Regions from separate parts of the Streptomyces sp. NPDC050732 genome, predicted to be linked through region 4. Evidence: riboswitches for the same ligand, from Rfam matches in the RefSeq annotation. Region 4 holds a riboswitch; each other region holds the start of a gene.

What was found. A riboswitch is a leader RNA that binds a small molecule or an ion and turns the genes downstream of it on or off. The one in region 4 is predicted to bind cyclic di-AMP.
Region 1: linked by a shared signal. The riboswitch ahead of AB0H82_RS13035 (M23 family metallopeptidase) and the one ahead of AB0H82_RS04660 (C40 family peptidase) in region 4 are both predicted to bind cyclic di-AMP.
Region 2: linked by a shared signal. The riboswitch ahead of AB0H82_RS15350 (M23 family metallopeptidase) and the one ahead of AB0H82_RS04660 (C40 family peptidase) in region 4 are both predicted to bind cyclic di-AMP.
Region 3: linked by a shared signal. The riboswitch ahead of AB0H82_RS30795 (transglycosylase family protein) and the one ahead of AB0H82_RS04660 (C40 family peptidase) in region 4 are both predicted to bind cyclic di-AMP.

The regions. Positions count from the first base shown of each region.
Region 1 is NZ_JBFAHP010000012.1:10,480-13,830, forward strand. Features, by position in the region: gene AB0H82_RS13030 (aldo/keto reductase) at 1-393, opposite strand, end outside; gene AB0H82_RS13035 (M23 family metallopeptidase) at 456-1,505, opposite strand; cyclic di-AMP (ydaO/yuaA leader) riboswitch at 1,553-1,700, opposite strand; gene AB0H82_RS13040 (PP2C family protein-serine/threonine phosphatase) at 1,922-3,007, opposite strand; tRNA gene AB0H82_RS13045 (tRNA-Met) at 3,277-3,350, opposite strand.
Region 2 is NZ_JBFAHP010000014.1:152,454-155,804, forward strand. Features, by position in the region: gene AB0H82_RS15340 (pitrilysin family protein) at 1-180, shown strand, start outside; gene AB0H82_RS15345 (pitrilysin family protein) at 177-1,562, shown strand; cyclic di-AMP (ydaO/yuaA leader) riboswitch at 1,792-1,954, shown strand; gene AB0H82_RS15350 (M23 family metallopeptidase) at 1,967-2,770, shown strand; gene AB0H82_RS15355 (GntR family transcriptional regulator) at 2,974-3,351, shown strand, end outside.
Region 3 is NZ_JBFAHP010000042.1:11,672-15,022, reverse strand. Features, by position in the region: gene AB0H82_RS30800 (transglycosylase family protein) at 112-1,176, shown strand; cyclic di-AMP (ydaO/yuaA leader) riboswitch at 1,372-1,520, shown strand; gene AB0H82_RS30795 (transglycosylase family protein) at 1,525-2,256, shown strand; gene eno (phosphopyruvate hydratase) at 2,591-3,351, shown strand, end outside.
Region 4 is NZ_JBFAHP010000003.1:268,011-271,361, forward strand. Features, by position in the region: gene AB0H82_RS04650 (helix-turn-helix transcriptional regulator) at 1-645, opposite strand, end outside; gene AB0H82_RS04655 (ATP-binding protein) at 918-1,370, shown strand; gene AB0H82_RS04660 (C40 family peptidase) at 1,414-1,887, opposite strand; cyclic di-AMP (ydaO/yuaA leader) riboswitch at 1,891-2,067, opposite strand; gene AB0H82_RS04665 (hypothetical protein) at 2,426-2,734, opposite strand; gene AB0H82_RS04670 (ATP-dependent Clp protease proteolytic subunit) at 2,742-3,351, opposite strand, start outside.

The sequences.
Region 1 (3,351 bases), on a different contig from region 4:
GACCGACGGGTCGTCGTAGTGGGTGTAGTAGAGGTCGATGTAATCGGTGCCGAGGCGGCGCAGCGAGGCGTCGACCGCGCCCTTGACGGTGGTCGCGGAGAGGCCCTTGTACTCGGGGTGGGCGCCGGCCTTCGTGGCGATGACGACGTCGGAGCGGTTGCCGCGCTCGGCCAGCCACTCGCCGATGAGGTTCTCGGACTCGCCGCCCCGGTTGCCCTCCACCCAGGCCGAGTAGACGTCGGCGGTGTCGATGAAGTTGCCGCCGGCCGCGGTGTAGGCGTCGAGGACGTCGAAGGACGCCGTCCGGTCGGCGGTCCAGCCGAAGACGTTGCCGCCGAGGGAGAGCGGGAACACTTCGAGGTCGGAAGAGCCAAGCTGGCGAAGAGAAGTCATACGTCCCTCAACACCGCCACCGGAAACCGAATTCCGTTCACCGGGCCGGCAGCGGGGTCACGTCAGGGGTTCAGGCCCTTGCTCCGCAGCCAGCCGAGCGGGTCGATCCCGGAGCCGCCGGGCGTGTGGACCTCCAGGTGGAGGTGCGGACCGGTGACGTTGCCCGTCGCGCCGACGCGGCCGATGACGTCGCCCGTGTTGACCTTCTGGCCCGCGCTGACGTTGAGCGAGGACTGGTGGCAGTACCAGACCTCCGTGCCGTCCTCCAGTTCGAGCACGGTGCGGTAGCCGTACGCGCCCGCCCAGCCGGCCTCCTTGACGGTGCCGGTGTGCACGGCCTTGAGGGGGGTACCCGTGGGAGCGGCGAAGTCCAGACCCGTGTGGTGCCCGGAGGACCACATGGAACCGGCGTCACCGAAGTGCGACGTGAGGGTGTACGAGGAGGTGGGGATGGCGTAGCTCTTGGCGAGCTTGGCCAGGCGCTCGGCCTCGGCCTTCGCCTTCCGGGCCTCCTCTTCCTTCTTCTTCTTGGCCGCGGCCTCGGCGTCCGCCGCCTTCTCGGCCGCCTTCTGCTGGTCGGCCGCCTCTTCGGCGGCCTTCTTGACCGCGGCCTCCTCGGCCGCCGTCCGCACGGCGGTGTCCGCCTGCTCCTGCTGGTTCTCGGCCTGCTGCATGATGCGGGCGCGCAGCGCCTCGCCCGCGTCGGTGGTGCCCTGCTGGGCGTCGGCGGTGCTGACACCGGCGGCGGTGAGCGGGGCGGCGGCCACGGCCGTGGTCGTCTCCGGCGTGTCGTCGGACATCAGGGACCCGACGCCCGGCAGGGACTCGGCGGCCGGCAGCGAGTCCGCGACGGCGCCCACGCCCGGCAGGTCGGGCAGGGATATGGAGACCGGCGGCTTGCCGTCCTGCGCGGTGGCGATGCCGCCCGCGCCGACAGCGGCGATGACGCCCACGCCGAGCACGGTGGAGCTGCGGGCGAGCCCGCCGCCGCTCTTCTTGTGCACGCGGTGCCTGCCGCGGACGGGACGGATGGACTCCTCGGTGGGGTTCCACTCCTCGAAGGATTCGAGGGGGCCCTCGTCGTACGAGCCGAAGTCGTCGTCATTCGGCACGTACACGGCTCGGGGGGCAGGCCGGTTGGACGCCACTGGGGCGCGCTCCTTTCCTTCCTTCTCGCCTACCGGGTTAGCTGACGGGTTCGGAGCAGGAAGGTCTCCTACGAACACCTGGCACGGAGGCACAGCTGCCCGATTCACCCCAAGTTGGTGGTTCCCCGGCTCCCTTGCGGGATTAGGCGCGTGCGCGCGGAGCCGTCTCTAGTGACGGCTGGGACGACCGCGCTGCGTTATCGAACGTTAATAGACAGGGGGTCCGTATTCCAAGCCGTTCGGGTTGATCGTTAACGCTCATCGGCCGTACGTACCGGGACACGAGGGTGCGGACCGGGTCGAGTTGGCCCCCGATCTTCAAACACCGGAGCTTTACATTTCCTTGATCGTGTGTCAGTTGTTATGCGGAGTGGTGCACTTCAGTCACCGGTGGTGACCTCCGGATCGCCGGTGGCGGGCCGCCGCACCGCGAGCAGCGCCATGTCATCCGTCATGGCGCCCCCCGTGTGCCGCCGCACCTCCCCCGCGAGGGCGGCGAGCAGCGCGTGCGGGCCGCCCCGGCCCGGGAAGATCCGCCCGCCGAGCCGCGCCGCGGGATCGTAGAACTCCCCCGCCGCGTCGCGCGCCTCCGACAGGCCGTCCGTGTAGAAGAGCAGCGTCGCGCCGGGCGGGAACTCCGACTCGTCCGCCCGGTCCGGCCAGACCCCCAGGTCGCCCATGCCGAGCGGCAGCGCGGGCTCGCTCGCCGACATGACGCACAGCCGCCCGTCGCCGCGCAGCAGCAGCGGCGGCGGGTGCCCGCGGTTGATCAGGCGTACGGAACCCTCGCCGTGCCGGATCTCCGCGAGGACGGCGGTGGTGAACCCCTCGAACGCGTCGAGACCGTCGCGCCGGGTCCCCTCGCGCGCCAGCGCCCGCTCCAGGCGCTGCGCCACCGCCTCCAGGGTGGCCTCCTGCTCGGCGGCCTCCCGGAAGGCACCGATGACGACGGCGACCGCCGCGACCGCGCCCATGCCCTTTCCGCGTACGTCGCCGACGATGAGCCGCACGCCGTGCGGGGTGTCCTGCACCGCGTACAGATCGCCCCCGATGAACGCGTCCGCCTGCGCGGCCTCGTACCGTGCCGCGATGTCGAGCCCGCCGATGCGCGGGTCCGGCGCGGGCAGCACGGCGCGCTGGGTGGCCTCGGAGATGGAGCGGGCGATGGCGAGCCGGTCGTTGCCGCGGCGCACGACACGGTTGATCACGATCGCGAGGGCGGCGACGGTCGCCACGGTGACCACTTCGGTGACGACCTCGACATGGCTGCTGACGCCGTTGCCGTAGTGCAGGAAGAGGACGGCGCCGGTGGCCGCCGCGCCGGTCAGGACGGTACTGAGCAGCGAGTAGAAGGGAGCGGCGATCAGCGGGGCGGCCGTGAAGAGCGGGGCGGCGGTGAACTCCGGCGGGGTCGCGGCGTCGTAGCAGACCCCGACGATGAGCAGCAGGAGCGGCAGGACCCGCACGAAGGCACGCTCGGGACCGGTGGCACCCCTGGCCCCCTTGGCCCCCCTGACCCTCCCGTCGTCGGGTCCTCCTCGCTGCCCCACCGCTTGTCTCCCGCCGACTCCGCGCCCATGACCGCGCTCCACCCAGGGTTCCCGCAGCGGGAGGAGGCTGCGACCTGGTGCGGGCCGGGCGGGTGACGTCACACCCGCGCCCGAACGAAACACCCGGGCCCGGAAAACACCCAGGGCCCGGAACCATGTTCTGGTTCCGGGCCCTGGGTCTTCAGTAGCGGGGACAGGATTTGAACCTGCGACCTCTGGGTTATGAGCCCAGCGAGCTACCGAGCTGCTCCACCCCGCGT
Region 2 (3,351 bases), on a different contig from region 4:
GACCCGCAGCTCGCCCTCACCGCCGTCCAGCGCGTCCTCGACGTCACGGCGGAAGAGGTCAAGGAGGTCGCCGCGGCCCGCCTGCGCCCCGACAACCGCGCGGTGCTCGTGTACGAACCCGTGACTGCCGCCGGCGAGGGCGCAGAGGCCGCTGAGGAAGAAGAGGAGGCGGCGAAGTGACCGAGGCCGCGACGATGCAGTTCCACCCCCAGCCCCAGGCGGGCCCCGCCAGGCCCTGGGCCTTCCCGGCGCCCGAGCGCGGCACGCTGCCCAACGGCCTCACCGTGCTGCGCTGCGACCGCCCCGGTCAGCAGGTCGTCGCCGTCGAGATCAACCTCGAAGCGCCCCTGGAGGCCGAGCCCGAGGGCCTCGACGGCGTCGCCACGATCATGGCGAGGGCCTTCAATGAAGGCACCGACAAGCACTCCGCCGAGGAGTTCGCCGCCGAGCTCGACCGCTGCGGCGCCACCATGGACGCGCACGCCGACCACCCCGGCGTACGCGTCTCCCTCGAAGTCCCGGTCTCCCGGCTCCCCAAGGCGCTCGGCCTGCTCGCCGACGCCCTGCGGGCCCCCGCCTTCGCGGACAGCGAGATCGAGCGGCTCGTCCGCAACCGCCTGGACGAGATCCCGCACGAGGCCGCCAATCCGGCGCGCCGCGCGGCCAAGGAGCTCTCCAAGGAGCTCTTCCCCGCGACCTCGCGCATGTCGCGTCCGCGCCAGGGCACCGAGGAGACGGTCGCGGCCATCGACTCGGCGGCGGTGCGCGCCTTCTACGAGAAGCACGTCCGCCCCGCCACGGCCACCCTCGTCGTGGTCGGCGACCTGGCAGGGACCGACCTGGACGCCGTCCTCGCGGACACCGTCGGCGCCTGGACGGGCTCCCCGGGCGAGCCGCGCCCGGTGCCGCCGGTGACCGCAGACGACCGCGGCCGCGTCGTCATCGTGGACCGCCCCGGAGCGGTCCAGACGCAGCTGCTGATCGGCCGCATCGGAGCCGACCGGCACGACCGCGTCTGGCCGGCCCAGGTTCTCGGTACGTACTGCCTGGGCGGCACCCTCACCTCGCGTCTCGACCGTGTCCTGCGCGAGGAGAAGGGATACACCTACGGCGTACGGGCGTTCAGTCAGGTCCTGCGTTCGGCGCCGGACGGCTCGGGCGCCGCGATGCTCGCCATCAGCGGCTCCGTGGACACCCCGAACACGGGACCGGCGCTGGACGACCTGTGGAAGGTCCTGCGCGTCCTCGCCGCCGAGGGCCTGACGGACGCCGAGCGTGACGTGGCCGTGCAGAACCTGGTGGGCGTCGCCCCCCTCAAGTACGAGATGGCGGCCTCCGTGGCGGCCACCCTCGCCGACCAGGTCGAGCAGAACCTGCCGGACGACTTCCAGGCGCAGCTGTACCGGCAGCTGGCCGCCACCGGCACCGTGGAGGCCACCGCCGCCGTCGTGAACGCCTTCCCGGCGGACCGTCTGGTGACGATCCTGGTCGGGGACGCCGCGCAGATCGAGGAGCCCGTCAGAGCGCTCGGCATCGGCGAAGTGAGTGTGGTCACCGGCTGAGCGACAGACCAGGCTGAGTTACAGGCCAGGCTGAGTGACAGTCAGGACATATCGGGACCCTGGTGACCGCTTCGGGCGCCGGGGTCCTCATATGTCCGAATTCGTATGGTGGTTGCCTGTCTGCCGTGTGGCGTGCGCTACAAAAGACGACTTCTGTTTGTCGATTGAAGGCGGCCCGTTTAGCGTCGACCCGGCTGTTCGTCGCGCAGTACGCCGCACCCGCGGCACCGGACAGTCATCGCCGAGTCCCCGTACGGCGCGAGCCAGGGGAGCCGGGGACCCACATGTCCCCTGGGGTGAATCGGGCACCTTGCCGTGAGGTGAGGGATCCGTAGGAGACCTTCCTGCTCCGAACCCGTCAGCTAACCCGGTAGGCGAGAAGGAAGGAAAGGATCACCCGCCACATGGCGTTCACCCGTGCCACCGGGAAGCACCGTCGTCCGAGCCGCCTCACGCGTACCACCGCGAACGTCGCCGGCGTCGCCGCGCTCACCACCACCGGTGTCATCGGCGGCCTCGCGGCCCCGGCGCTCGCCGCCCCCGACGAAGCGGCCATGGAGCACACCGGCCTGACCCAGGCGATATCCGTGGGCGACTCCCTCGCCGCGAGCATCGACGCGCAGGCCGCGGCGCAGCAGCAGGCCGCCGACGACGCCGCTGCCGCCAAGAAGGCCGAAGAGGCCGCCAAGAAGAAGGCCGCCGAGGAGAAGCGCAAGGCGGAGGCCGAGGCCAAGGCGAAGGCCAAGAAGGAACGCGAGGCCAAGGAGCGCGCCGCCCGCGAGGCCGAGCGCAAGCGCCTGAACGCCTACGTCTCCCCGATCAGCGGCTCGTACGTCTCCACGGGCTACCAGACCGGTGGCGCCATGTGGTCCTCCGGCAGCCACACCGGTGTCGACTTCCACGCGGCGTCCGGCACCCCGGTCCACGCGGTCGGCTCCGGCACCGTCGTCGAGGCCGGCTGGGGCGGCGCCTACGGCAACAACGTGGTCATCAAGATGAACGACGGCACGTACACCCAGTACGGCCACATGTCGTCCCTCGGCGTCACCGTGGGCCAGACGGTCACCCCCGGCCAGCAGATCGGCCTCTCCGGCTCCACCGGCAACTCCAGCGGCCCGCACCTCCACTTCGAGGCCCGCACCGGCGCGGAGTACGGCTCGGACATCGACCCGGTCGCGTACCTCCGCTCGCACGGCGTCAACGTCTGACGGACGGCGGACCCCCGCACAGTTCCGAAAGCCCCGGCTCGCCCAGAGCCGGGGCTTTCGCGTTGCCCTCGTTCGTTCCGCCCTTGGCCAAAAGATATCCATGGATTCCGGCCCGCCGTCGGAAATGCCGACGCTCTGCAATAGAGTCACTGAATGAGCGTCGGTCGACCGCGTTTCGCGGGGATTAAGGCGGAGGTCCGATCATGAGCGTTCCCGCGCACTCGGTATGCACGGCCATTCGGGACGACATTGTCGCCGGTGTCCACGAAAGGGGCGGCCGGCTCACCGAGGAACTCCTCGCCCGTCGCTACGGCGTCTCCCGGGTGCCCGTGCGCGAGGCCCTGCGCACGCTGGAGGCCGAGGGCTTCGTCGTCACCCGCAGGCACGCGGGCGCCTGCGTCGCCGAGCCCACCGAACAGGAGGCCGCCGACCTCCTGGAGGTCAGGACGCTGCTCGAACCGCTCGCCGCGGCGCGCGCCGCGCAGCGCCGCACGGACGCGCACCTGAAGGTGTTGCGCGGACTCGTCAGGCTGGGCCAGGAGCGCTCAAGGGGCGGCCTGGGGGAGGATCTGCGCTCCCTG
Region 3 (3,351 bases), on a different contig from region 4:
TGATCTCCGCTGCATCGACTTGTGACAAGCGTTCGACTGCGACTACGTTCACGACGACTTGAGCGCCCCAGGCGCCCAAGTCGTCGCTGCAGTCTCCTGAAAGGCACTCGCATGCTCTCCGGCAATGGTCGTCACCGACGCCCCCGCCAGGCCCCGGCCCTCATCGTCGCGGCAGGTGTCACCGGATCAGCCATCGCCATCCCACTGCTCGGCGCCACCAGCGCGAGCGCGGCCGAGACCACCACGTGGGAGAAGCTCGCCGAGTGCGAGAGCGGCGGCGCGTGGAGCGCCAACCCCGGCAACGGCTACTACGGAGGCCTCCAGCTCTCGCAGGAGACGTGGGAGGCGTACGGCGGCCTGGACTACGCGACCAGCGCCGACCAGGCCAGCCGCTCGCAGCAGATCGCCGTCGCCGAGAAGATCCTCGACGACAAGGGCACCGCGGCGTGGCCGAGCTGCGCCCCGATCGCCGGGCTCAGCAAGGACGGCGCCGCGGCCGACGTCGACCCGGGCGGCCCCATCACGCCCAAGCCCTCCGACTCGAACAATTCGAGCGGCTCGGAGGGCCGGAAGGACCCGGCCGACTCCAAGGGGTCTGACGGCGCCAAGGGCTCCACGGACGCAGAAAACTCCACGGACGCAAAGGACTCCACGGACTCCAAGGCCCCTGAGGAGGCCGACAAGTCCTCCGAGAAGCCCTCCGGCGGCGACACGCGAGACAAGAATCACGACGAGTCCGGCGAAAAGGGCGACAAGGTCGACGACGCCGACAAGCGCGGCGAGAACGACGCCGAAAAGGCCGACGACAAGGGCGAGTCCGGCAAGTCCGGCGGCGAGGACACCACTTCGCCCGCGCCCGAGAAGTCGACCGATCCGGCCGACGACGCCACGGACCCCAACGGCTCCTCCTCCGGCCGTCACCGCGGCGACCGCGCGGACGAGGGCGACAGCGCCGGCGACCGTCCCGGACGGCACGCCTCGCGCGGCGGCGACCGCTCCGGCAAGGTCGCCGACGGGACGTACACCGTGCGCTCCGGGGACAACCTCTCGGTCATCGCGGACGACTTCGGGGTCGACGGCGGATGGCACGAGCTCTACAGCGAGAACAAGAAGACCGTCGGAGCCGACCCGGACCTCATCCTCCCCGGTCAGAGCCTCGATCTGGGCGAAAAGTAACGGAAATTGACGATGCGTCGGCGGGGGACTTGACCTGTGTTGTCCGGTTTGGCGCGAGTGAGAGATGGGTCTCAGAAGCCCTGATCGTCTTTGAAATTCGGTGGGGAGCGTGTCTACGGTCGTGACCGCTCGCCACTGGTGAGCCCCGCCGGTCGGTACGCCGAATCCTGCCAACGGCCGGACGGGAACAGTCGTCGCTCAAGAGCGCCGTGGGCAGGAGCGGGGGACCCAAGGTAAGTGCCGGAAACGGCTAGGGGTGAAGTCGCACTCGCGAGAGAGCGGCCGGGCAACCACATCGGCCCGAACCCGACAGCTCACCTCGCAGGCGTCGGTGTAGGGGATCAACTCATGCTGCTTTCCGGCAAGGGCAAGCACCGTCGCCCGTCCAAGGCCACTCGCGTCGCCACGCTCGTCGGCGTGACCGGCGCCGCCGTCGCCGCCCCGCTGATGGCGGCCGGCTCGGCCTCCGCCGCCACCGCGTCCGAGTGGGACGCCGTCGCCCAGTGCGAGTCCGGCGGCAACTGGTCCATCAACACCGGCAACGGCTACCAGGGCGGGCTGCAGTTCTCGCCGTCCACCTGGGCCGCGTACGGCGGTACGAAGTACGCGCCGACCGCCGACAAGGCCTCCAAGGCCCAGCAGATCGAGATCGCCGAGAAGGTCCTCGCCGGCCAGGGCAAGGGCGCCTGGCCGAGCTGTGGCGTCGGCCTCTCGGGTGCCTCGTACAACGGCGGCGGCGGTGGCGGCTCGCAGCAGCAGGCCCCGCAGCAGCAGAGCAAGCCGCAGCCGCAGCAGACGCAGCAGCAGGCCGCTCCGCAGCAGCAGGCCGCGCCGAAGCAGGCCGCTCCCAAGCCGCAGCCGACGCCGCAGACCGAGAGCAAGAAGACCGTCGAGACCCCGACCGGCAAGAAGGTCGAGAAGGGCGACGGCGAGTACAAGGTCAAGACGGGCGACACCCTGTCGAAGATCGCCGAGGCGGAGCACGTCAAGGGCGGCTGGCAGAAGGTCTACAAGCTCAACGGCGACATCATCGACAACGCCGACATGATCTACCCGGGCCAGCAGCTCCACCTGAGCTGACCCGGCCGGTCACGGCCGTGCCTCGGCGGACGCACGGCCGTACCCCCCGTCCCCACGGGCTCCCCGCCCCGGTGCGCGTATCCCCCGTACGCACCGGGGCGGGGCCATGTCCGCACCCGTGTCCACCCGCGTCTCCACGCCGTCTCAGGGCCCCCGTGTTCGCTACTAGCGAGTAGAGAACATGGTCTTACGCCCTGTTTCCGGGCCATATGGCCTTTGTGCCGTCCCAGGGGACGGGCGGTCGGCTGGCCGAAGGCCCGGAGCCGGTTAGGCTCAGGAGACGCAGGGCCGAAGCGGCTCGCGTAAACGCGTCACATCCCAGAAGGAGATGCTCGTGCCGTCCATCGACGTCGTCGTAGCCCGGGAAATCCTGGACTCCCGAGGCAACCCCACGGTCGAGGTCGAGGTCGGCCTCGACGACGGCAGCACCGGTCGTGCCGCCGTTCCGTCCGGTGCCTCCACCGGTGCTTTCGAGGCCATCGAACTCCGTGACGGTGACCCCAACCGTTACCAGGGCAAGGGTGTCGAGAAGGCCGTCCTCGCCGTCATCGAGCAGATCGGCCCGGAGCTCGTCGGCTACGACGCCACCGAGCAGCGCCTGATCGACCAGGCCATGTTCGACCTGGACGCCACCGACAACAAGGGCTCGCTCGGCGCCAACGCCATCCTCGGCGTCTCGCTCGCCGTCGCGCACGCCGCCTCCGAGGCCAGCGACCTGCCGCTGTTCCGCTACCTCGGCGGCCCGAACGCGCACCTGCTGCCCGTCCCGATGATGAACATCCTGAACGGCGGGTCGCACGCCGACTCGAACGTCGACATCCAGGAGTTCATGATCGCCCCGATCGGCGCGGAGTCCTTCTCCGAGGCCCTGCGCTGGGGCACCGAGGTCTACCACACGCTGAAGAAGGTCCTGAAGGACAAGGGCCTCTCCACCGGTCTCGGCGACGAGGGCGGCTTCGCCCCGAACCTGGACTCCAACCGCGCCGCGCTCGACCTCATCCTTGAGGCCATCAAGCAGGCCGGTTACGTTCCCGGTGAGCAGATCGCCCTCGCCCTCGACGTCGCCGCGTCCGAGTTCTACAAGGACGGCAAGTA
Region 4 (3,351 bases):
TGCGGCGAACGGCAACACCTGAAGCCGAACGTGAGGCATGTGAGACGCCTCCCTCAACCGGATCAACTGCCCCGCGAAGACACCCGCCCCGCCCACCGGCCGCCGCAGCACCGCCTCATCCATGACCACGCTCAACCGCAGCGGCGGATCCGAGCGCAGCACGTCCTGCCGGGCGAGGCGGACCTCCACCAACGCCTCGACCTGCTCCTCCGGCAGCTCGCCGAGCGCGGCCCGGGTCACCGCGCGTGCGTACTCGGAGGTCTGCAGCAGACCGGGGACCACGGAGGTCTCCAGCGTGCGCACCCAGCTCGCCTGCGACTCCAGGCTGATGAAATCGCGGTAGGTGGCGGGCAGCAGATCGCGATAGGCCTTCCACCAGTGATGACGTCCCGCGCCCGGGTCGTCGGCGCCGGCGAACGCGATGAGCAGCTCGCTGCGCTGCGGATCCTTGACCTGATATGCCTCCATCAGCAGCCGCACGTCGGCGGCCTTCACGCCACTGCGGCCCGTCTCGATCCGGCTCACCTTGGACTGGTGCCAGCCGACCTTGGCGGCGGCCTCGCTGCTGGTGAGTCCCGCGTGACCGCGCAGGGCACGCAGGGCGGCGCCGAGCTGACGACGGCGCACCGCCGGGCCGTACTGCATGCCCGTCTCCTTTCGGACGGAGCCGTCGGATCTCCCGGCGGCAGGGCAGGGCAGTAGGCGAGATTAGAGGAAGTACCGCTCTCCCGCCCAAATACGGTCTGCCGTAGCAGAGTTCACCGCTTCGAGCGACAGATATATGCACATCTCGGTGGATCGCCACCCGTGACCGGCCAAGGAGTGGCAGGCTGGCGCGAAGCACCAGTCCGGGACTGTCAGCGAGTCATCCGCCGCGAGCCGGAGACCGGTCCCGGTGGGAAAGGGACAACGTCGCCATGGCAGACCACCAGGAAGCCTCCGTCACCCTGCCGAGCGATCCTGTCTCGGTCCCCGCCGCCCGGAAATTCGTATCCCGCGCGCTCGCGGAATGGGGCCTGCCAGGTGACGCGGAGGTGGCCGACACGATCAGGCTGATCGTCTCTGAACTCGCCACCAACGCCGTGCAGCACACGCTCGGCCAGTCGCCCACCTTCACCGTGGACCTCGAACTGGACCGCGACGAACAGTTGCGCATCGGTGTCACCGACAGCCACCCCCGCTACCCCAAGCGGCTCCCCGCGGCCGTCCAGCAGGACAACGGCCGCGGCATGGTCATCATCCGCTGGCTGGCGGCCGAGTGCGGCGGCAGGCTCTCGGTCAGCCCCACCGACGAGGGCGGCAAGACCGTGTGGATCGCGCTGCCCTGGCAGGCACCTGTCCAGCGCGGCTCGCGTGACGACGCCCGCTGACGGGCTCGGCCGCCGTCCACGGACGCCGCGCTGGACGGTGCGGTCAGCGCACCCTGCCGTACCAGACGCTGTTGGACCAGATCTTCTCCAGGCGCACCACGGTCCCCCTCTTGGGGGCGTGCCAGATGCGGTTGTTACCCGCGTAGATCCCGACGTGGTAGACGTTCCGACCGGAGTGGAAGAACACCAGATCACCACGGGTCCGCTGGGACCTGGAGATGTGCTTGGTCTTGTTGTACTGCGCGGCGGCCGTGCGAGGCAGCTTCTTGCCCGTCTTCTTGAACGAGTAGAGCGTCAGCCCCGAGCAGTCGAACCGGTTGGGTCCCGCTGCCCCGTAGCCGTACGGGGAGCCCTTCTTGGACGCCGCGATCTTGAGCGCCTTCGTTCCGTGTGTCGCTGCCTCGGCCTCCGACGTGAGCCCGGGGGCCATGACGGTGCCGCCTACCACGGCGAGCGTGAGGGCCGATGCGGCCCCTGTCCTGCTGAGCAGCGACGGAACATGATTCAGCGCGGTCATGCGCAACCCTTCGTCAGCCGCCTGTGAAGGATGACCTGTCGGGTTCGGGCAGGCGAAGATGCCCGGCCGCGTCGTGCTCTGCGGCTTCACCCCAAGGGCGTCGTCCGGACTTCCCGGACGGGCCCGTCGTACCTGGGTCCTCCACTCCTGCCGTTGCACCGATGTCGACCGGTCATCCGGGTGGCGGCAGGACTCGGCGTCCGCCCGGACCGCCCCGCCGCTGTGGCGGGGGCTTGTCGTCGGAAGGGATCTTGACCCGAAACAGGTCCGAAAACCGAGTCGAAACGGTGTTTTGTGAGGCTCCTCACGACTGACCTGTTCAGGTGGACACTGCCGAATTCGACGTTCCGCCGCACTCTCTGACGACCGCTCGACCAGCAGCGGAATGCCCGATTCCGCCCATGCTGTACTCGCTGGACGCAACTTCGGACCGCGCGGATGACGACGCCCGGGTACGCCGTCCGGGGTAGCCCGACTGGTCCGTTTCGAAGTCGCCCCGGACGGTTCCGATGTCGGGAGCGTGGCGGCCGACGGGGCTTCAGGAGCCTTGCGGAGGCGGCACGGTGAGTCGCCCCGCCCGCCGCTCGCCGTCGAGGACGCGCAGCGCCCGGGCCAGCGTGGGCGCGTGCACCTCAGTCTCGCCCCGCTGGTGCATGAGGGCGAGCGCGTCCCGCAGCGCGGTCGCCCGGCCGACCAGGGCCTGGGCGGCGCGCAGGCCGCCGTAGGTGTGCTCGGCGCGCGCCGGATTGATGCGGCCGAGCAGGTCGACGACTTCGAGATACCGGTCGATCAACTCTGCCTCGGCGTGCGTGAGGGCGGGCAAAGGGGGCAGTTCGGGCGGCAGCACCGGCGGCTCACCTCGGGTCGCGCGCGGCGAGCGAGGCCTTGCGGCTCGGGATGATCCGGTCCACGAGCCCGTACTCCAGGGCCGCCGGGGCGTCGAAGATCTTGTCCCGCTCGATGTCCGCGGTGATCTGCTCCGGGCTCTGCCCGGTGTGCCGTGCGAGCAGCTCTTCCAACTGCCGCCTTGTGCGCAGGAGTTCATCGGCCTGGATCGCCAGGTCCGTGGCCTGGCCCTGGAGGGGTTCGGAGATGGCCGGCTGGTGGATCAGGACGCGTGCGCCGGGCAGCGCGAACCGCTTGCCGGGCGTGCCGGCGGCGAGCAGCACGGCGGCGCCGGACGCGGCCTGGCCCAGGCAGATCGTCTCCACGTCGCAGCTGACGAACCGCATCGTGTCGTAGATCGCGGTCATCGCGGTGAACGAGCCGCCGGGGGAGTTGATGTACAGCGAGATGTCGCGGTCCGGTGCCTGGTACTCCAGGTGCATGAACTGCGCCATCACGTCGTTCGCCGAGGTGGCGTCGACGGGGGTGCCGAGGAAGACGATCCGCTCTTCGAGCAGCTTGGAGTACGGGTCCATGGTCCGCGCCCCCGTACTGGTGCGTTCGGTGAACTCGGGCAGG